One region of the Methylobacterium sp. 22177 genome, then DNA from elsewhere that is predicted to be linked to it. Evidence: predicted binding sites of a transcription regulator. Region 1 holds the regulator's gene; each other region holds the start of a gene.
What was found. The regulator LexA, encoded in region 1, represses DNA repair genes until DNA is damaged. The targets are predictions, from matches to a motif close to TGTTCNNNNTGTGTTCNG.
Positions count from the first base shown of each region.

Region 2: recA (recombinase RecA) is a predicted target of LexA. The motif match lies at 1,979-1,996, and genes of this name have one in related genera.
Region 3: ACTJK8_RS17535 (type IA DNA topoisomerase) is a predicted target of LexA. The motif match lies at 2,725-2,742, and genes of this name have one in related genera.
Region 4: ACTJK8_RS18800 (PA0069 family radical SAM protein) is a predicted target of LexA. The motif match lies at 2,003-2,020, and genes of this name have one in related genera.

Region 1 is NZ_JBQEPK010000004.1:155,816-160,915, forward strand. Features, by position in the region: gene ACTJK8_RS06865 (ComEC/Rec2 family competence protein) at 1-1,410, shown strand, start outside; gene lexA (transcriptional repressor LexA) at 1,404-2,132, opposite strand; gene ACTJK8_RS06875 (hypothetical protein) at 2,382-2,831, shown strand; gene ACTJK8_RS06880 (hypothetical protein) at 2,850-3,065, opposite strand; gene ACTJK8_RS06885 (NRAMP family divalent metal transporter) at 3,146-4,387, shown strand; gene fae (formaldehyde-activating enzyme) at 4,450-4,989, shown strand; gene ACTJK8_RS06895 (hypothetical protein) at 5,029-5,100, opposite strand, start outside.
Region 2 is NZ_JBQEPK010000015.1:4,848-9,947, forward strand. Features, by position in the region: gene rpsC (30S ribosomal protein S3) at 1-714, shown strand, start outside; gene rplP (50S ribosomal protein L16) at 726-1,139, shown strand; gene rpmC (50S ribosomal protein L29) at 1,152-1,367, shown strand; gene rpsQ (30S ribosomal protein S17) at 1,389-1,652, shown strand; gene recA (recombinase RecA) at 2,088-3,149, shown strand; gene cckA (cell cycle histidine kinase CckA) at 3,277-5,100, opposite strand, start outside.
Region 3 is NZ_JBQEPK010000018.1:113,518-118,617, reverse strand. Features, by position in the region: gene ACTJK8_RS17540 (monovalent cation:proton antiporter-2 (CPA2) family protein) at 539-2,305, shown strand; gene ACTJK8_RS17535 (type IA DNA topoisomerase) at 2,780-5,100, shown strand, end outside.
Region 4 is NZ_JBQEPK010000021.1:25,916-31,015, reverse strand. Features, by position in the region: gene ACTJK8_RS18810 (amino acid permease) at 1-1,211, opposite strand, end outside; gene ACTJK8_RS18805 (hypothetical protein) at 1,361-1,891, opposite strand; gene ACTJK8_RS18800 (PA0069 family radical SAM protein) at 2,049-3,164, shown strand; gene ACTJK8_RS18795 (methyl-accepting chemotaxis protein) at 3,915-5,100, shown strand, end outside.

The DNA of each region.
Region 1 (5,100 bases):
GGCCTCCACATGGTGCTGGCCGCCGGCGTGGTGTTCTGGCTGGTGCGGGCGGTCCTCGCCACGGTGCCGCTCTGCGCGCTCCTCTGGCCGATCAAGAAGATCGCGGCCGGCTTCGCCATGGTCGGCGTCACCGCCTACTGCGCCTTCTCGGGCTGGGACATCGCGGCCGAGCGCTCGCTGATCATGACCCTGATCATGCTGGGCGCGATCCTGGTGGACCGGCCGGCCCTGTCGATGCGCAACCTCGCCCTCGCGGCGCTGATCGCCCTGGCCCGGGAGCCGGAGGGCCTGCTCGGCCCGAGCTTCCAGATGTCCTTCGGCGCCGTGGCCGGGCTGATCGCCTGCGCCCGGCTGATCGACGGGCGGCTGTTCGTGCGCCCCGGGGCCGGGCGGATCGGCCGCCTCGTCGGCACCGGCCTCTCGGCGGTCACCGGGACCCTGGCCACGACCCTTGTGGCGCAGGTCGCGACCGCGCCCTTCGCCACCTACCACTTCCAGACGGTCCAGCCCTTCGGGCTCGTCGGCAACGCCCTGACTCTGCCGCTCGTCTCCCTGGCGGTGATGCCCGCCGCGGTGATCGGCTGCCTCGCCTATCCCTTCGCCCTCGACCGGCCGGTCTGGTGGCTGATGGGGCGGGCGGTGGCCGGCATGCTGGCGATCTCGGACTGGATCGCCGGGTTCGAGCGGGCGAGCCTGGTGCTGCCGGCCTTCGGCGCCGCGGCGCTGACCCTGCTGACCGCGGGCCTGCTGCTGGCGACGCTGCCGGCCTCCCGCCTGCGCTGGCTCGCCGTGCCGCCGGTCCTGCTCGGCCTCGGCCTCGCGGCCCGGCCCGACCGCTACGACCTCTACGTCGACCGGCAGGGCGCGGGAGCGGCGGTGCGGGGTCCGGACGGGCGGCTCGCGGCCCTCGGAAGCCCCTCCGGCTTCGTCCTCGAGCAGTGGCTGAAGGCGGACGGTGACGGGCGGCGGCCCGCGGCGCTCATCGTCCGGTCGGGCAGCGGGCGCTGCGACCGGCTCGGCTGCACCGCCCGGCTGCCGGACGGGCGGGCGGTCGCCCTCGTCCGGGACAGGCGGGCCTTCCCGGAGGACTGCGCCCGCGCCGCGGTGCTGATCACCTTCCTCGCGGCGCCGCCGACCTGCACGGGCCCCCTGGTGATCGATCGGCAAGTCCTCGCCGCCCGCGGGGCCGTGGCCCTCCGGACCGACGGCGACGGCTTCGCCGCGCGCTTCGCCCGGGACGACGGGCGCGCCGTGCCCTGGCGGCCGGCCCCGGGACGCGATCCGGGACGCGATCCGGGACCGCCGCGGCCGGTCACCGCGGAGCCGGGCGACCGCGCCGCGGAGGACGGGGCCGCCGCGCCGGGCGGAGACCTCGCTCCCGGCGACGCGCCGGCCGAGCCGCTTCAGTAGCGGCGGACGAGGCTGACGAGGCGGCCCTGGATCCGGACCCGGTCGGGCCCGAGCACGCGGGTCTCGTAGGCCGGGTTGGCGGCCTCCAGGGCGATCGAGGAGCCGCGGCGGCGCAGGCGCTTGAGCGTCGCCTCCTCGTCGTCGATCAGCGCCACGATGATGTCGCCGGTATTGGCGGTGTCCTGCTTGCGGATGACCACGAGGTCGCCGTCCAGGATCCCGGCCTCGACCATCGAGTCGCCGCGCACCTCGAGGGCGTAGTGCTCGCCGCCGGCCACGAAGTCCGGCGACAGGGTGATGGCGTGGCTCTGGTTCTGGATCGCCGAGACGGGCGTACCGGCCGCGATCCGGCCCATGACGGGGATCGAGATGGCCCGGCCGGACTCTTCGATCATCCGCGTGCTCGCCGGGGCCGGCGGCTGCTTGGACTTGCCGCCCTCGACCACGCTCGGCGTGAAGCGGCGCGGCTCGGCGGGGGTCTGGGGCGCCGGCGCGGCCTGCGTCAGGCTCTCGGGGATGCGGATCACCTCGATGGCGCGCGCCCGATTCGGCAGGCGCCGGAGAAAGCCGCGCTCCTCCAGCGCCGTGATCAGCCGGTGGATGCCGGATTTCGACTTGAGGTCGAGGGCATCCTTCATCTCGTCGAACGACGGCGGGACGCCGCATTCCTGCATCCGGCTCTGGATAAATCGCAGGAGGTCCAGCTGCTTGCGCGTGAGCATCGACGGGGGACTCGCGGCTTGGCGGACCGCCACGTGACGGTCTCCGAAACAAATCACGAACAGGTTAAACGTTCCGCAAGTGTTCCGCAAGAGCGGCACCGCCACGCTCGGCGCGCCGCGGCGCGCCCGCGGGACAAGGCGGAGAAACGCATTGACGGCGCAAGCGGAGCCGTTTCAATGCACCGCGGTGCCCCGCCGGGCAGGCGGCGGATCCGGGGCGCGGGCTGGGACCCTCTTGGAATGACGAGGATGCGACGACCCGCGGCTCTGCTGCCCCTCGGCCTCGCCGCCCTCGGCCTCGCCGGCTGCACCACCGGGTTCTCCTACATCTCGCGGAACTACGTGGCGCTCACCCCCCAGGTCGTGACGATCGGCTGCAAGGAGCCCTACGAGGTCTACGACAACCGGCAGCTGCGCCGGATGCTGATCGTCTCCAACGCCCTGCGCGAGTACACCGGCTGCAATCTGAGCGAGGTCCGGATCGATCCGGAGCCGGACGCCACCCGGGTGAAGCGCTTCCGCACCGCCGCCCGGGCCTATCTCGACGAGACCGTGCGCGAGGATTGCCGGATCACCGGCGAGACCGTGTTCGATCCGCTGAAGACCGAGTTCGCCTACGCGTGCGACGCGCCGATCGAGAAGCGCGGCACGGTGGTCCCCCGCCTGCCGGGCCGCAACCCCGGCCTCGGGGTGCGCTGACCGGCCGGCGGCGCGCCGTCAGGCGCCCGGCTTCGGGAAGGTCCGCTCCGCCGCGTCCCCGGCGGCGGCGAGCAGGGCGCGGGCGAAGGCCCGGGCCTCCGCCCGGTCGAGCACGATCGCGGCGGTCACCGGCGCACCGCCGAGGTCGGCGAGGGCGAGTTCCAGGCGCACCCCGTCGGGCACGGCGCTCGCCTGCAGGCTCCAGCCGGAGCCCCGATCCGTGCTCTCCGCCATCTCACGCTCCTCCCGCCTGCCCCGGGAAAACGCCGCAGGCGCCCGCCGGAACCGCCCGTGCGCGGGACTGTTCCCGAGCCGTGCCCAGCGCTTCCCTGCCTCGCCTGTCCGCTTACCTCAAGGCCGCGGGCCCCGGACTCGTGGTGATGCTGGCCGATACCGATGTCGGAAGCCTCATCACGGCGGCCCAGAGCGGGGCGCGCTGGGGCTACGCGCTGCTGCTCCTGCAGATCCTGCTGGTGCCGATCCTGTACGTCGTCCAGGAGCTGACGGTGCGGCTCGGGACCGCCACCGGGCGCGGCCACGGCGCGCTGATCCGGGAGCGGTACGGGCCGGTCTGGGCCTGGATCTCGTACGGCGGCCTCGTGGTCGCCGGCCTCGGCGCCATCGTCACGGAATTCTCCGGCATCGCCGGCATCGGGGACCTGTTCGGGGTGCCGCGGCTCGTGAGCCTCGGCCTGCCGGCCTGCCTGCTCCTCGGGCTCGTCCTCACCGGGAGCTACCGGCGCGTGGAGGTCGTGGCGATCGTGGTCGGACTGTTCGAGCTGGTCTTCGTCGGGCTCGCCGCCGCGGCGCGGCCGAACGTGTCCGAGATCGTCGCCTCCTTCGGGCACATGCCGCTGGGCGACGGTCAGTTCCGGGTGCTGATCGCCGCCAATATCGGCGCGGTGATCATGCCGTGGATGATCTTCTACCAGCAGTCGGCGATCGTCGATAAGGGCCTGGGCTGGGAGCACGCGCGGCGCTCGCGGCTCGACACGCTCGTGGGCGCGGTGATCTCGCAATGCGTGATGGGCGCGATCCTCGTCGCCGCCGCCGCCACGATCGGCAAGGCCGGGCAGGGCAGCGCGAAGGGGCTGGAGACCGTCGGCGACCTCGCGGGCGCCTTCACGCCGGCCCTCGGGCCGTGGCTCGGACAGGTGGTGTTCGGGGTGGGCATCGTCGCGGCGGCCTTCGTGGCGCTCAACGTCGTGGCCCTGGCGCTGGCCTGGGGGTTCGGCGACGTGACCGGCCGGCCCCACTCCCTGGAGCAGTCCCCCCGGGAGGCGCCGGCCTTCTACGGCGCCTTCGCGCTCGCCGTCGCGGCGGGGGCGGGCGCCGTGCAGCTCGTGCCGAACCTCGTGGCGCTCAACATCGCCGTGGAGGTGATGAACGCGCTGCTCCTTCCCCTGGCGCTCGGCCTGCTGATTCTCCTGGCCACCCGGGCCCTGCCCGAGGGACAGCGCGTGGCGGGCGCCTACAAGTGGCTGGTCTACGCGGTGTCGGGCCTCACCGTCGCCTTCGCGATGGTCGGCGTCCTGGACGGGGTGGGCCTGCTCTGACGCGATTGACGCGGGGCCCCCGATGATGTCTCCCGCGGGCTCCGATCAGGTGGAGTTCGAACATGCAAGAGATCTGGTTCCGCGCGGGCGAGGCCACGGTGCTGGCGGCCGAGGGCCAGTACACCGACGCCATGCCGGAGGTGCTGATCGGCTCGGTGCGCGGTCCGGTGGGTCAGGCCTTCGCGTCGATGATGGGGCAGGTCCAGGGCCACACGCGGATGTTCGTGGTGCGCGACCTCAACCAGCTGGTGCGCCCGGCCACAATGATGACCACCAAGGCCACGATCCACACGGCCGAGTACGTCGAACTCCTCGGCGGCGTGGTCCAGGCCGCCACCGGCGACGCGATCGTGGACTGCATCATCGAGGGCATCCTGCCCAAGGACGGGCTCGACGAGCTGTGCATGATCATCATGATCTGGCTCGATCCCCGCTGCGCGGAGGACGACAACCTCGACCAGAAGGACCTCTACCGGACGAACTACGAGGCGACGAAGCTCGCCATCGCCCGCGCCCTCAAGGGCGAGCCGACGGTGGACGAGCTGATCGCCAACCGGAAGACCGTGAAGCACTACGCGCTCGACGGCGTGATCGAGTACTGATCGGCCGCGCGGACCGCATCCTGCCGGCTCAGGTAAGCCTCAGCCCGGCGGGATGCGCCCCACCGAGCAGAGGGTGCGCACCGTGCTGCTGCCCGGGTCGGTGTAGCAGGA
Region 2 (5,100 bases), on a different contig from region 1:
CTCGGCATCAACCGGACCTGGGATTCCCGCTGGTTCGCCAACAAGGGCGACTACGCGAAGCTCATGCACGAGGACGTCGCGATCCGCGCCGCCCTCATGAAGCAGCTCAAGCAGGCGGCGGTCTCCAAGATCGTCATCGAGCGCCCGCACCGGAAGTGCCGCGTCACCATCCACTCGGGTCGTCCGGGCGTGGTGATCGGCAAGAAGGGCGCGGACATCGAGAAGCTGCGCAAGCTCGTCGGCACCATGACCAAGGCCGACGTGACCATCAACATCGTCGAGGTGCGCAAGCCCGAGATCGACGCCACCCTGGTGGCCGACTCGATCGCCCAGCAGCTCGAGCGCCGCGTCGCCTTCCGTCGCGCCATGAAGCGGGCCGTTCAGTCGGCCATGCGTCTGGGCGCCGAGGGCATCCGGATCAACTGCTCGGGCCGCCTCGGCGGCGCCGAGATCGCCCGCCAGGAATGGTACCGCGAGGGCCGCGTCCCGCTGCACACGCTGCGCGCCGACGTCGACTACGGGACCGCCACGGCGTTCACGACCTACGGCACCTGCGGCATCAAGGTGTGGGTGTTCAAGGGCGAGATCCTCGAGCACGACCCGATGGCTCAGGACAAGAAGGCCCAGGAAGAGGGCGGCCGCTCCGGCGGACGCCGTGAGCGCGATGGCGAGGGCGGCCGCGAGCGCGGACGCCGCGAGCGCGAGCACGCGTAAGGTAGGAAGCCATGCTGCAACCGAAAAAGACCCGCTTCCGCAAGCAGTTCAAGGGCCGCATCCACGGTGCGGCCAAGGGCGGCTTCGAGCTGAACTTCGGCCAGTTCGGCCTGAAGGCGGTGGAGCCCGAGCGCGTCACCGCCCGCCAGATCGAGGCGGCCCGCCGCGCGATCACCCGCGAGATGAAGCGCCAGGGCCGCGTCTGGATCCGGGTGTTCCCGGACGTCCCGGTCTCGTCCAAGCCGACCGAGGTCCGCATGGGCTCCGGTAAGGGCGCCCCGGATTACTGGGCGGCCCGGGTCCATCCCGGCCGGATCATGTTCGAGGTCGACGGCGTTGCCGAGAACATCGCCAAGGAGGCGCTCCGCCTCGGCGCCGCGAAGCTCCCGATCCGCACGCGGGTCGTCCAGCGCATCGCCGACTGAACGGAGGATATCGTGAAGTCGACCCAGAGACTGTCTGATCTGAAGGCGCTGTCGCCGGATCAGCTGAATGACGAGCTGATCAACCTCAAGAAGGAGCAGTTCAACCTGCGCTTCCAGGGGGCCACCGGCCAGCTCGAGAACGTCGCCCGCGTCCGTGAGGTCCGCCGCGACATCGCCCGTGTCCGGACTCTGCAGCGCGCCAAGACGCTGCAGCAGGCCAAGGGCTGAGGCGGGTTTTAGGAGACAACCATGCCGAAGCGCATCCTGCAGGGCACCGTCGTCAGCGACAAGGGTGAGAAGACCATCGTGGTGAAGGTGGAGCGTCGCTTCACGCACCCGGTGATGAAGAAGACCGTGCGTCGCTCGAAGAACTATCACGCGCACGACGAGGGCAACGTCGCCAAGGTCGGGCAGACGGTGTTCATCGAGGAGTGCCGTCCGTTCTCGAAGACCAAGACCTGGAAGCTGGTCGAGGGCGACGCTGCCCAGGCCGAGGCCGGCGAAGCCGCCTGATCCCGCGATCCCGGCGGTTGCGGCTTCCCGCGATCGCCTGATCCCGGCCCGCGGCGTCGCGGGATGGTGCCCGCGAGGGTGTCCGTCCCGGGTTCGCCGGGTGACCGGAACGACGAACGCCCGGACGCAATTCGACTCGCGAGAGCCGGATTCGTGCCGGGCGTCGTCGTTTCCGGGAGCGCCTATGGGACGATTCGGCCGATCGGCCGCCGGGTGTTTCCCGGGCGTGTGAACGGCCAGCGTTCCGTCTCGAACTCGGTGTGCGCCGCGCAGCCGCACTTTCGCGTCCGCCCGGCGGACGAGCGGCGTCCCGGGCCTTGTCGACTGAGAACAAAACGGGTACATAGAAGCGGTGGCGACGCGCGTTGTGAACTGCGTCCAACCCCTTCATAAGGAGCCCGCCAGATGGCCCAGCCCGCATTGAAAGTGGTCGACATGCCCCCGGTGGACAAGGACAAGTCCAAGGCGATCGACGCCGCCCTGTCTCAGATCGAGCGCGCCTTCGGCAAGGGCTCGATCATGCGGCTCGGCAAGAGCGACAAGGTTCAGGAGGTCGAGACCGTCTCGACCGGCTCGCTCGGCCTCGACATCGCGCTCGGCGTCGGCGGCCTGCCGCGCGGCCGCGTGATCGAGATCTACGGTCCCGAATCGTCGGGCAAGACGACGCTGGCGCTCCACACCATCGCGGAGGCCCAGAAGAAGGGCGGCGTCTGCGCCTTCGTGGATGCCGAGCACGCCCTCGACCCGGTCTATGCCCGCAAGCTCGGCGTGAACCTCGACGACCTGCTCATCTCCCAGCCCGACACGGGCGAGCAGGCGCTCGAGATCACCGACACGCTGGTGCGCTCCGGCGCCATCGACGTGCTGGTGGTCGACTCGGTGGCCGCGCTGACCCCGCGGGCCGAGATCGAGGGCGAGATGGGCGAGAGCCAGCCCGGCCTCCAGGCCCGGCTGATGAGCCAGGCCCTGCGCAAGCTGACCGGCTCGATCTCGCGCTCGAACTGCATGGTCATCTTCATCAACCAGATCCGGATGAAGATCGGCGTCATGTACGGCAGCCCCGAGACGACTACGGGTGGCAACGCCCTCAAGTTCTACGCGTCGGTGCGCCTGGACATCCGCCGCATCTCGACCCTCAAGGACCGCGACGAGGCGATCGGCAACCAGGTCCGCGTCAAGGTGGTGAAGAACAAGGTCGCGCCGCCCTTCAAGCAGGTCGAGTTCGACATCATGTTCGGCGAGGGCGTGTCGAAGGTCGGCGAGCTGATCGACCTCGGCGTGAAGGCCGGCATCGTCGAGAAGTCCGGCGCCTGGTTCTCGTACAACAGCCAGCGCCTCGGCCAGGGCCGCGAGAACTCGAAGGGCTTCCTGCGCGACAACCCGAAGATCGCCGCCGAGATCGAGGGCTCGATCCGGCAGAATTCCGGTCTGGTCGCCGAGAAGATCCTGGAGAACGCCGCTCCGACGGCGGACGATCTCGACGAGGGCGAGGCCTGAGCCGCGCCGCCGCGCACCGGGATCGGCGCGCGGCGGACCTCGCGACCCGCGAAGATCGGCGGCCCCGGAGCCTCTCCGGGGCCGCTTCGCGTTCAGGGGCGGCGGGAGGACGCGCCGGCGCCGACCCTCAGTCGGCCATCGTCTTCTTCACGGTCTCGACGAGCTGCTTCAGGCTGAAGGGCTTCGGCAGGAAATTGAAGGTCTCGCCCTCGGGCAGGTTCTTGCGGAACGCGTCCTCGGCGTAGCCGGAGACGAAGATCACCTTCAGGTCGGGCTGATGCTTGCGCACCTCGCGCAGGAGGGTCGGGCCGTCCATCTCGGGCATGACCACGTCGGAGACGACGAGGTCGATGGTCTGGGCGCCCTCGCGCACGATCGCCAGGGCCTCGAGGCCCGAGGCCGCCTCCAGAACCGTGTAGCCGCGGGCCGAGAGCGCCCGGCTGTTGACCGCCCGCACCGGATCCTCGTCCTCGACGAGCAGGATGGTGCCCTGCCCCGTATGGTCGGCAGCGGGCTTGCGCGGCGCCGGCTTGTCGGCCTTGGCGGGCGGCGCCTCGCCCCGCGGCGCGACGCCGTCGCTGCCGGTGGCCGGCTTGGCGGTCGGATCGGCGCCCGGCTGCAGGACGGTCGGCGCGAGCGGCTCCGCGCGCGGCAGGGCGGGCTCGGCGGCCGCGACCGGCACCTCCTCGACCTCCGCCACGGGCACGTGGCGCGGCAGGTAGATGCGGAAGGCGGTGCCCTCCCCGACCTTCGACTGCACGTCGATGGTGCCGCCGGACTGCTTGACGATGCCGAACACCGTCGAGAGCCCGAGGCCGGTGCCCTTGCCGATCTCCTTGGTGGTGAAGAACGGCTCGAAGATCTTCTCCATCAGTTCGGGCGGGATGCCCTGACCGGTGTCGCGCACCTCGATCAGCACGTGGTCGCCCGCCGGCGCCCCGCCGCGCCCCTCCGCCCCCGCGGCCGCCCCCGGATCGGAGACGTTCTCGGTGCGGATCATCAGCTTGCCGCCCTCCGGCATGGCGTCGCGGGCGTTGACCGCGAGATTGACGATCACCTGCTCGAACTGGTTGACGTCGGCCTTCACCGGCCAGACCTCGCGGCCGTGCTTCAGCTCCAGGGCGACGCGCTCGCCGAGGAGCCGCTTGAGGAGGAGGGTCAGCTCCGAGAGCGCCTCCCCGACATTCATCACCTCCGGACGCAGGGTCTGCCGCCGGGAGAACGCCAGGAGCTGGCGGACGAGGCCCGCCGCCCGGTTGGCGTTCTGCTTGATCTGCATGATGTCCTGGAAGGCCGGGTCGGTCGGCCGGTGGCTCGCGAGCAGCAGGTCCGAGTAGCCGATGATCGCCTGCAGGACGTTGTTGAAGTCGTGCGCGATGCCGCCGGCGAGCTGGCCGACCGCGTTCATCTTCTGGGCCTGGGCGACCTGCTGCTCCAGCTGGCGCTGCGCCGTCGTGTCGAGGGCGTAGAGGATCACCCGCTCGGCCTCGTCGGTCTGCTGGCCGGGATCGCCGCCGTCGGCCGGGCTCAGCCAGACCCGGGCCGAGCGGCCGCCGGGCCCGTTCAGCTGGACCTCGATCGGCTCGGGATCGGTGCGCCCGCTCGCGGCGCGGGCGAGGCCGGCCTCCAGGGCGGTCCGGTCCGCCACCGAGTCGGCGACGTTGGGCTCGACCCGGGGCACGCCCTCGCCGTCCGGGGCGCCGTCGTCGGCCTGCCGCGGGACCGTTCCGAACAGCCGCGTGAACGAGGCGTTGGCGCGGGCGATCCGGCCGCTGCTGTCGAGCGTCGCGATGGCGATCGGCGAGTTGTTGAGGAAGCGGGCGAGGCGCACCTCGGCGGCGCGCTGCGGCTCGTCGGTCTCGGCCCCGGCGGAGCGGTTGATCACGAAGGTCCGCGACGAGCCGGGCTTGCCGTCCTTGCCGAAGGCGACCCGGTGGTAGAGCCGGACCGG
Region 3 (5,100 bases), on a different contig from region 1:
CGGCCGCGAGGCGCTCCGAACCGGTGCCGAGCGGCCGTATCGGGAGGCCGGTCCGTGGGGGTGCAGATCCGCGTCGCGCCGCGAACGCCTCGGTATCCGGGACTCGGACGAGCATTCCGTCCTCCGCGACAGGCGAACAACGCTCCTGTTCGAGCGCGCGCCTGACGAGCGGGTCGCGACCTGCTCCCGTATCGGCGCGCGAGACGCTGATGACCGCGATCTTCGGGGTGCACGGAAACCACTCTCCGATCCGGCAAAGTCCCGCCCGAGGGGAGTCGCCGGGGCGGCAGCCATCCGGCGGGCCTGTCGGTGATCAGGACAAGGGGTACGCTTCGGGTCGCGCGTGCGTTCGAGGGCTCGGTCGCGCGGGCCTGGCCGAAGCCGAAGAAGGTCGCTCGCAGGGTCATGATCGAAACGATCCGTTTCGATAGTTTCCATTTGTGATTCAGCCTTCCTCCCTCAAGGTGGGTCGATCGACGCGTCCTCGAAGCCTCGCACGGGCTGGAGGGCGCAAGCGCACCCACGAAAGGATTTCGCCATGGCTGTCGAAGCATCCGGTGCTGGAAGCGAGCTCGTCCAGGTCGTCGCCCTCCTCGCGGCCGGCGTCATCGCCGTCCCGCTGTTCAAGCGGCTCGGCCTCGGCTCGGTGCTCGGCTACCTCCTGGCGGGACTGGCGATCGGCCCCTTCGGTCTGGGCCTGTTCACGGATGCCCACGCCATCCTCCACGTGGCCGAGCTCGGCGTCGTGATGTTCCTGTTCATCATCGGGCTGGAGATGGAGCCCTCCCGGCTCTGGGGCATGCGCCGCGCGATCTTCGGTCTCGGCCTCGCCCAAGTGGGCGCCTGCATCGCGGCCCTCACCCTGGTCGGGCTCGCCCTGGGCTTCCCGGTCACCGTCGCCTTCGTGGCCGGCACCGGCTTCGTGCTGACCTCGACCGCGATCGTCATGCAGCTCCTCGAGGAGCGCGGCGCGCTCTCGACGCCGAAGGGTCAGCGCATCGTGGCGATCCTGCTGCTGGAGGATCTCGCCATCGTCCCGCTCCTCGCCGCCGTCGCCCTTCTCGTGCCGGGCGGGAGCGCAGCGAGCGCGACGGAGCGCGCGGTCACGGTCGCCATCGCCCTGGTCTCGGTCTGCGCGCTCGTGGCCGCGGGCCGTTGGCTGCTCAACCCGCTGTTCCGCCTCCTCGCGGCCTCCAAGGCGCGCGAGGTCATGACGGCCGCAGCCCTCCTGGTCGTGCTCGGTTCGGCCCTCGCGATGCAGCTCGGCGGGCTCTCGATGGCGATGGGCGCCTTCCTGGCCGGCGTCCTTCTCTCGGAATCGAGCTTCCGCCACCAGCTGGAGGCCGATGTCGAGCCGTTCCGCGGCATCCTGCTCGGCCTGTTCTTCCTGGGCGTCGGGATGTCCCTCGACCTGACCGTGATCGCCGCGAACGCCGGTCTGATCCTGGCGGGCGTCGCCGCCTACATGGCCGTGAAGGGCCTGCTCATCTACGGCGTGGCCCGGATTCTGCGCGCCTCCCATGCCGAGTCGCTGGAGCGCGCGGCCCTCATGGCGCAGGGCGGCGAGTTCGCCTTCGTGCTGTACGCGGCCGCCGCGAGCGCCGGCATCATCGACGGCACGACCAACGCCGTCCTGACCGCCACCATCATCCTGTCGATGGCGATCACGCCGCTGATGGTCGTCGCCTTCGACCGTCTCGGCCCCAAGGCCGCCCTGTCCACCGACGGCGTCGAGGCGCCCGAGGATCTCGTGGGCAGCGCCCTCATCGTCGGGTTCGGTCGCTTCGGTCAGATCGCCAGTCAGCCGCTGATCGCGCAGGGCTGCTCCGTCTCGATCATCGACACGAACCCGGGCAACATCCGTCTCGCCGAGGGCTTCGGCTTCAAGGTCTATTACGGCGACGGCACGCGCCTCGACATCCTCCACGCGGCCGGTGCCGCGACGGCGCGGGCGATCCTGATCTGCGTCGACGACACCGCCATGGCCAAGCGCGTCGCGGAGATCGCCAAGGCGGAATTCCCCCTGGTGCCCGTGCTGGCGCGCGCCCGCGATCGGGAACACGCCGTCGAACTGATCCAGGCCGGCGTGGCCTACCAGATCCGGGAGACTGTCGCCTCGGCCCTGCTCCTCGGCGAGCAGGCCCTCCTGACGACCGGCGCCGACCCGGAAGCGGCCAGCGCGATCATGGCGGAGGTCCGGCGCCGCGACGCGGAGCGTCTCGATCTTCAGGTCGTCGGCGGGCTCTATGCCGGCCGGGAACTCATTCACGGCAACAAGACCGTCTCGGCGCACGGCGCCGGTTAGTGAGTGGGCGGCCGGGTCTCGGTTCCACGCCAGCAGGATGCCGGCCCGTCCCGGCAGGTCTTAGGGGCGGGAAGACCGTATCGCGCAGCCGGGCGTTCGGAGCCTTCGGGGCGCCGAACGGCCGGCCGTCGATGGCGCGGCGCACGCAGGCGAAGATCCGGCGACACGGCATGCCCGGTGCACCCGGCGGCCTCGCCCGGCTCGGACACGACCGCGCCCGGAGGGAGCCACCGCGCGCCACGCTCCTCCGTCCGACATGCTGCGAAGGCAGAGCCTCCAGGCGTCCGCGACGGTCTCGACCGATCCGATGCGTCGGCTCGGCGGACGGAGCTCTCGTGACCGGCGCCGCAGGCGCCCCCGCGGTGCCGCGGCCTCGGCTAACCCTCGATCGATGGCGCCGGTTGCAAGCGGCACCCGTCTGGAACAAAATGGGAACCACCGCCCGGCGCGGCGACAGTCCTATCGGTCAGCGACATGCCACCTCCGAGTTCCGGTCGCACGCTGTTCTTCTTCGAGAAGCCCTCGGCGATGCGCCAGCTGCAGCGCTTCTTCCGCTCGCCGAGCACGGTCTGCGTGGCCGCGGAGGGACACCTGCTGTCGGCCGAGGAGCCGGGCAGCATCCGGCCCGAGTGGAAGCCCTGGCGCTTCGACGTCCTCCCGATCGTCCTCGCCACGATCCCGGTCGGCTACGGGACGAACCGGTCCGGCCAGTCGCACGAGTCGAAGATCGCCGCGATCCGGCAGGCGCTGACCGGCGTCGAGCGCGTGATCATCGCCACCGATCCCGGTCGTGAGGGCTCGATGATCGCCTGGGAAGTGCTCGAGCATCTCGGCTGGCACGGGCGTGTCGACCGGCTCAAGCTCGGCGCGCTCGACGAAGTGTCGATCCGACGGGCCTTCGCGGCCCTGGCCAAGGATCCCGACTCGGGCGAGCGGGACTACGCCGCCTACCTCGAGGCGCTCTGCCGGCAGTACGAGGACTATCATCTCGGTCTGAACGGCACGCGGGCGATCTCGCTGCGCCTGCGCCCGCCCGCCTTCCGGGAGCCGTGGCGCTTCGGCGGCGTGCAGACGCCCACCCTCGCCATCCTGGCGGATTTGGAGGAGCGGATCCGGTCCTTCGTGCCGCAGGACTTCTTCAAGGTCGCGGTGCACCTGGCGACCCGCTCGGGCGCGGAACTCACCCTCTGGCACGCCCCGAAGGAGCGGATCTTCGACGCGGCGATCGCCGAGACGATCCGGTCCGCCGCGGCGACGTGGTCGGGCCCTCTGGCGGTCGCGCACAAGGATGTCCGGCGCGCACCGCCCCGGCTGTTCTCGAAGGATACCCTGGCGCGGCGCTGCGCCAAGCGGTTCGGCTGGGACCCGCAGCACACGGCCGGCGTCGCCCAGGACCTCTACGATCAGGGGTACCTCAGCTACCCGCGCACGGAGTCCGAGCACCTGCCGGAGGGCCAGGCCGGCGATGCCGCCGCGGTCATCGCGGCCGTCACGACCGTCCTGACCGATCTGAACGCGGTGGTTCCGCGAGACGCTGCGCCGCTGATCCGTCGCGGTCTCAAGGGCCACTACGTCGCGGATCCGGGCGAGCACCACGCCATCGTGCCCCTGCGCAAGGCGCCCGAGCGCGGCCGTCTCGGCGCCGATCAGTTCCGAGTGTGGGAACTCGTGGCGAAGGCCTACCTCGCCGCGCACCTTCCCGACGGTGTCGACGCGCGCACGAGCGTCACGGCGGAGGTCGAGACACCGCTCGGCGTGAAGCGGTTCGCCGTCTCCGGCAGCGTCGTGCGCGCGCCCGGTTGGCGCGCGATCTACGGCAGCGAGGCCGAGGCCGAGGCGGACGTCGTGCCCGGCAAGGCCAAGCGCGAGGCGGAAGCTACCGCCACCCGCCTGCCGCTCGTGACCGACGGCGAGGCCGCCTCCGCCGCGACGGCGGACGTCGCCACCGCGATGACCGAGCCGCCGCGGCGGATCACCCGGGGCGAGTTGCCGGTGGTGATGGGTCGGCTGATCGACCAGGTGGACGATCCGGCCGCCAAGCGCGCCCTAGAGAACCCGGCCAACCCGAACGAGCCGAAGGGGCTCGGGACCGCCGCGACCCGGGACACGATCCTGCCCAAGCTCCTGAAGAGCCGCTACATCACGCTGTCCACGGGAAAGGATCCGGCCATCGAGGTCACCGAGGTCGGCCGGACCTTCATCCGCGCGGTGCGCGGGGTGTTCCCGGCCTACGGGGATCCGGTCGGGCGCGCCATGTTTGAGGCGGAGCTCGCCGAGATCGGACGGGCGGCCACGCGGGCCGAGGCCGTCGCGCGCGCGAACGCCTTCCGGCAGCGCACCCGCGCCCGTCTCGACGACCTGATCGCCGCGATCGCGCGGGCGCCGGCGGTCAGCCTCGATCCGAGCCTGATCCCAGCCGGTCAGGGCGACCAGCGGCCACCGACGCCGGCCATGATGGCGTTCGCGGTGAGTCTCTCCGAGCGGAAGGGCGTGACGCTGCCGCGCGGCTGCAGGAGCAGCATCAGCGTCTGCCGCGCGTTCCTCGACACCCATGCCGGACCGCGCGCCGCGCAGGCGGACCACGCCGGCGGCCAGCGGATCCCGAGCGCGGCGATGCTCGGCTACGCGCGCAGCCTCGCCCAGCAGCGCGGCGTCCCGTGCCCTCCGGAGGCGGAGACCGACTTCGACGCGTGCCGCCGCTTCCTCGACGCGCACGCAGCGCCGCCGCGGCAGGGTAGGGGCGAGGCGAGTGCCGGAGGGACGAAGGGCAAGAAATCCGCGGAGCGGGAGAAGCG
Region 4 (5,100 bases), on a different contig from region 1:
ACGAGGATGAAGGCGGCGAGCGTGCCGATGCTGACCATCTCGCCGAGGATGTGGATCGGCACCAGGGCCGCCACCACAGCGACCGCGGCCCCGATGAGCGCCTGGCTGCGATACGGCGTCTGGTAGGTCGGGTGGACGTGGGAGAACATCTTCGGCAGCAGGCCGTCCTGGGCCATGGTGAAGAAGATCCGGCTCTGGCCGTAGAGCAGGACGAGGATCACCGTGGTCAGCCCGGTCAGCGCCCCGAGCTTGATCAGGAGGGCGAACCAGCCGATGCCGATCACGTCGACGCCCTTGGCGATCGGGTCCGGGACGTTCAGCTCCTTGTAGGGCACGAGCCCGGTGAGCACGGCGGCGACGAGCACGTACAGGATCGTGCAGACCGCCAGCGAGCCCAGGATGCCGATCGGCATGTCCTTCTGGGGTCTGCGCGCCTCCTGGGCGGCGGTCGAGACCGCGTCGAAGCCGATGAACGCGAAGAACACCACGCCCGCGCCGCGCAGGACGCCGCTGGTGCCGAAATGTCCGAAGGTCCCGTCGTTCTCGGGGATCAGCGGGCTCCAGTTCGCGGCGTTCACATGGCTCCAGCCGAGAACGATGAAGGCGATCACGACGGTGAGTTTCACCGCGACCATGACGTTGTTGAAGCGCGCCGATTCCTTCGTGCCCCGCATCAGCAGGATCGTGATCAGCGCCACGATCAGCACGGCCGGCAGGTTGAACAGGGCGGTCCCGCCGCCCTCGATCGGCGTGCCCGGCGCGTTGGCGAACTGCGCGGGGATCACGATGCCGACACTCTTGAGGATGCTGGTCATGTAGCCCGACCAGCCGACCGCCACGGTGGCGGCGCCCATGGCGTATTCGAGGATCAGGTCCCAGCCGATCAGCCACGCGAAGAACTCGCCGAGCGTCGCGTAGGTGTAGGTGTAGCTCGAGCCGGCGACCGGGATCAGCGCGGCCATCTCGGAGTAGCAGAGGCCGACGAAGGCGCAGGCGATGCCGCCGAGCACGAAGGACAGCATGATCCCCGGCCCGGCATACTGGGCCGCGGCGGTGCCGGTGAGGACGAAGATGCCGGCGCCGATGATCGCCCCGATACCCATCGCGGTGATCGAGAGGGCGCCGAGCGACTTCGAGAGCTGCTGCTCGCCCTCGCCGCTCTCGACGATGTCGTCGACCGACTTCCGCCCCATCAGGCCCGACGAATCCATGGCACCATCCTTCCAAGTCGGGGAGATTCAGCGCGCGTCGACACGGCCGGAGGCGGCGCCGTTTCTGCCGCGCTTCCAGAGTTGTAGCGGCGAATCGACCGACAACAACGTGAGCCGGCGCAAGATTCGCACGGTCGCGATTCTTCCGGTCAGGCGCGCTCGATCCGGGCGATCAGCGGCCTGACCTTGAGGCGGCCCGCGAACGCGCCCTCGGCCCGCAGGGCCTCGCGCCGGACGACGTCGCCGGCCCGGGCCTGCCGGGCGCCGGCGACGGTCTCCGCGCGCCTGACGAGGCGGCCGAGCCAGCCCCCGGCCGGGCGGTGCAGGCGGCCGAGCGCCGTCTCCGGCCGCGCCGTCCCGACGAAGCGGTCGAGGGTGCGGATCCAGCCCTCGGCCGGGACGTCGCCCGCCTCCAGGCACAGGATCCAGTCCCGCCGGGCCGCGACGGCGCCCGCCGCGTAGGGATTGCCGCCCCGGTGCAGCACGAGGGTCGCACCCGTGGCCTCCGCGACGGCCGCCACGGCCTCGCTCTCGCGGCCCGCGACGATCACCGCGTCGCCGACGAGGCCGCCGGCCACACCGGAGACGAGCACGCTGAGCGTGTCGGCCAGGCGATCGATCGCGTCCGGCTCGGCCGGGTCGGCCAGATAGGTCACGGCGGAGAGCATGAGCGCGCGCATAGACGATTCTGCGGCGCCGTAAACTGCCCTGCCGTCTCCGCGCGGACGCGCCGCTGCCCGGACGGGCCGCGGAGCCGGATTTGCCTGAAAAAGAGGCGATCGCCGGCGGTTTGTTCGTTGTATGTTCCGATCGGTTTCCGGAGTGGGGCGAGTCGGGATGGTGGACACGCGCGACGGAACCGCGTCCGGGACCGTGACGCGACTCGGCTCGAGCGCCGCGGATCCGGCCGCCCGGCGCGGGCGCGGCGCGACGGCCAACCCGACCGGCCGGTACGAATCCGCCCGGCGCGAGGCGTTCCACGACGGGACCTGGACGGCGGACCCTCCGGCGCCCCTGCGCACGCAGGTCACGCCGGAGCGGTCCGCCCGGATCATCGCGCGCAACGGCTCGCCCGACATCCCGTTCGATCGGTCGATCAACCCGTACCGGGGCTGCGAGCACGGCTGCATCTACTGCTACGCGCGCCCCACCCATGCCTGGCTCGGCCTTTCGCCGGGGCTCGATTTCGAGTCGCGGATCTTCACCAAGCCGGACGCCGCCCGGCTCCTCGCCCGCGAGATCGCCGCGCCGGGCTACCGGCCAGAGACGATCGCCCTCGGCACCGCCACGGATCCCTATCAGCCGGTCGAGCGGGAGCACCGGCTCACCCGCGGGGTGCTGGAGGTGCTGCGAGAGGCCCGCCATCCCGTCAGCATCACCACCAAGTCGGACCTCGTGCTGCGCGACCTCGACCTTCTGGCCGAGATGGCGGCGGACGACCTCGTGCTGGCGGCGATCTCGCTGCCGACGCTGGATCCGGACCTCGCCCGCCGCCTCGACCCGCGGGCGCCGCGGCCGGACAAGCGGCTCGCGGCGATGCGGGCGCTGAGCGCGGCGGGAGTGCCCGTCATGGTCAACGTCTCGCCGATCATCCCCGGCCTGACCGATCACGAGATCGAGTCGATCCTGGCCGAGGCGCGCGCGCACGGGGCGAGCCGCATCGGCCACGCGCTGCTGCGCCTCCCCGGCGAAGTCGCCGACCTCGTGGCCGACTGGTTCGCCGAGCACTATCCGGAGCGCCGGGCGCGGGCCTTCGCACTCCTGCGGGACGCCCGGGGCGGGCGCGAGAACGACCCGCGCTTCGGCCACCGCTTCCGCGGGGAGGGGGCCTACGCGGCGATGATCGGCCAGCGGGTCCGACTCGCCGGCACCCGTCTCGGCTTCGCCTTCGGACGGATGGATCTGAACCGCGACGCGTTCCGCAAGCCCGGCTCGCAGCTTGTGCTGCTCTGAAACGCGACCGACGCGGTGTCGCCCGCGCGCGAGGCGGCGGATCTGTCCGATCACCATATCTCCTCGATAAATTCAATAATTGTTCCATAATCGTCGTCTATGTATCGAATGTTAGTTGAATTGTTTTTTTTAATTGTGAATGTTTTTTATTTATATCGCGATATTCTATGACGCTCAACCTAGGAACGTAAGGTTGACATCTGTTGTTTTGTGAGTCAAATGCCGGGAACGATGAGCTTTCGTGGTGACTAATGAGTCCGAAGCGATTAATATACTGTATTAATGCAAGATATTGAGGTCGATGCTGTGCGTAGAAAAGGGATTGTGTTCGGCGTTTGTGTCCTCCGATCGCACCTCTGTACCGCGCGCGCGGTGATCCGGTCGCGGGCGAGCCGCGCTCCGCGGCCCTGCCCGATGCGGCCGGTCGCGGCTGCCGGCCTCCCTTGAGGCGGTGGAGTCTCGGGACGCCGACCTCGATGCCGACCGGGCGCGCTTCCTGTCCGATGACCGGACCGGGATCGCCGGCGAGCCCGCGACCTCGCCGCGCCCTCCGGGCGAACCGGGCCGGCGCCGCGTCGGGGTGCCCCTGGGGGTCCGGCCGTCCCCGGATCGCGCGGTCACGGCCCCCGGGGGCCGTCGTGTCGCTCAGCCTTTCCGGCGACCGAGGCCGACCGGCCGCCCTGCTCGAACCGGGCAGCCCGGCGGCGGGCCGCACGTCTCGACGCACTGCGAAGAGAGAACTCGACCCTCATGCTGCGTCTTCCGCGTCCTTCGATCGGCACGATCCTGTGCGCGATCCTGTTCTCACTCAGCGCCATGCTGCTGGCCGCGGGCGCCCGGACGGCACACGATGCCCGCGCGCAGGAGCGGGAGAGCCGCCGCGTGGTCGCGCTCACGGAAGGCAGCCGGATCCTCCTCGAGGTCCTGCTCGCCGTGCGCCTCGAGCGGGCACGGACTCTGCAGGCGCTGATCGCCGCGGGCAGGATCCCGCCCGCCGACGCGGCCCTGATCGCCCGACAGCGCGCGACCCGGACCGAACGGCTGGAGGCTCTCCTGATCCTAGTGCGCGCGATCGACACCGCCGCGGTGGCGAAGACGGTCGATCCGCTCCGACGCGCGCACGAGGCCGTCACCGGCCTGTCCGCGCGGATCGACGCGGCCCTCTCGGTCCCGATCGCGGAGCGCGCCGCCGCGACCGCGGAGGTCGCCGCGACCGCTTTCCGGGATCTGCTCGACGCGCTCTCGGCGACCAGCGGGGCCGTCGACGTCACGATCCCGCGCCGCGACGCGGCGCTGGCCCGCGCCCTGGACATCAAGCGTGCCGCCTGGATCACGCGGGTCGCGATCGGCGGCAACGTGGCGCGGGCCGAGACGGCCGTGACGCGGGGGACGGGCTGGTCCGAGGAGGAGCGCCTCGCCGAGGCCGAGGAGCGCGGCCGCGTCGCGGCGAGCTGGGCGAACCTCGTCGAACACATGGACGACACGCTGCCGCGGGAGGTCCAAGACGCCTTCGTGAGGGCGGGCGCCAGCAACTTCGAGGGCGAGGTCGCGGCGCGGCGGCAGGCCCTGCGGGCGGCCCTGAGCCGGGGCCAGTCGCCGGGCGTCGCGATCCAGGACCTGCGTGACCGCAACACGCGGGAGGTCAACACCATCGCCGACCTCGCCCAGGCGGCGCTGAACGCGATGGTCGCCCGCGCGCAGGCGCTCGCCGCGGAGGCGGAGGCGACGCTGCTCCACACCAGCCTGTTCCTGGCCGCCTCGGTGGTGCTCGCCGGTGTCGGCGCCGTCACGGTCTTCCGCCGCGTGCTCGGACCGCTGCAGGCCATGATCCGGGCGATGCGGGCGCTCGCCTCCGGGAACGTCGCCGTGGAGATCCCGGCCCGCGGACGGCGGGACGAGATCGGCGCGATGGCGGCGGCCGTGCAGGTCTTCCGCG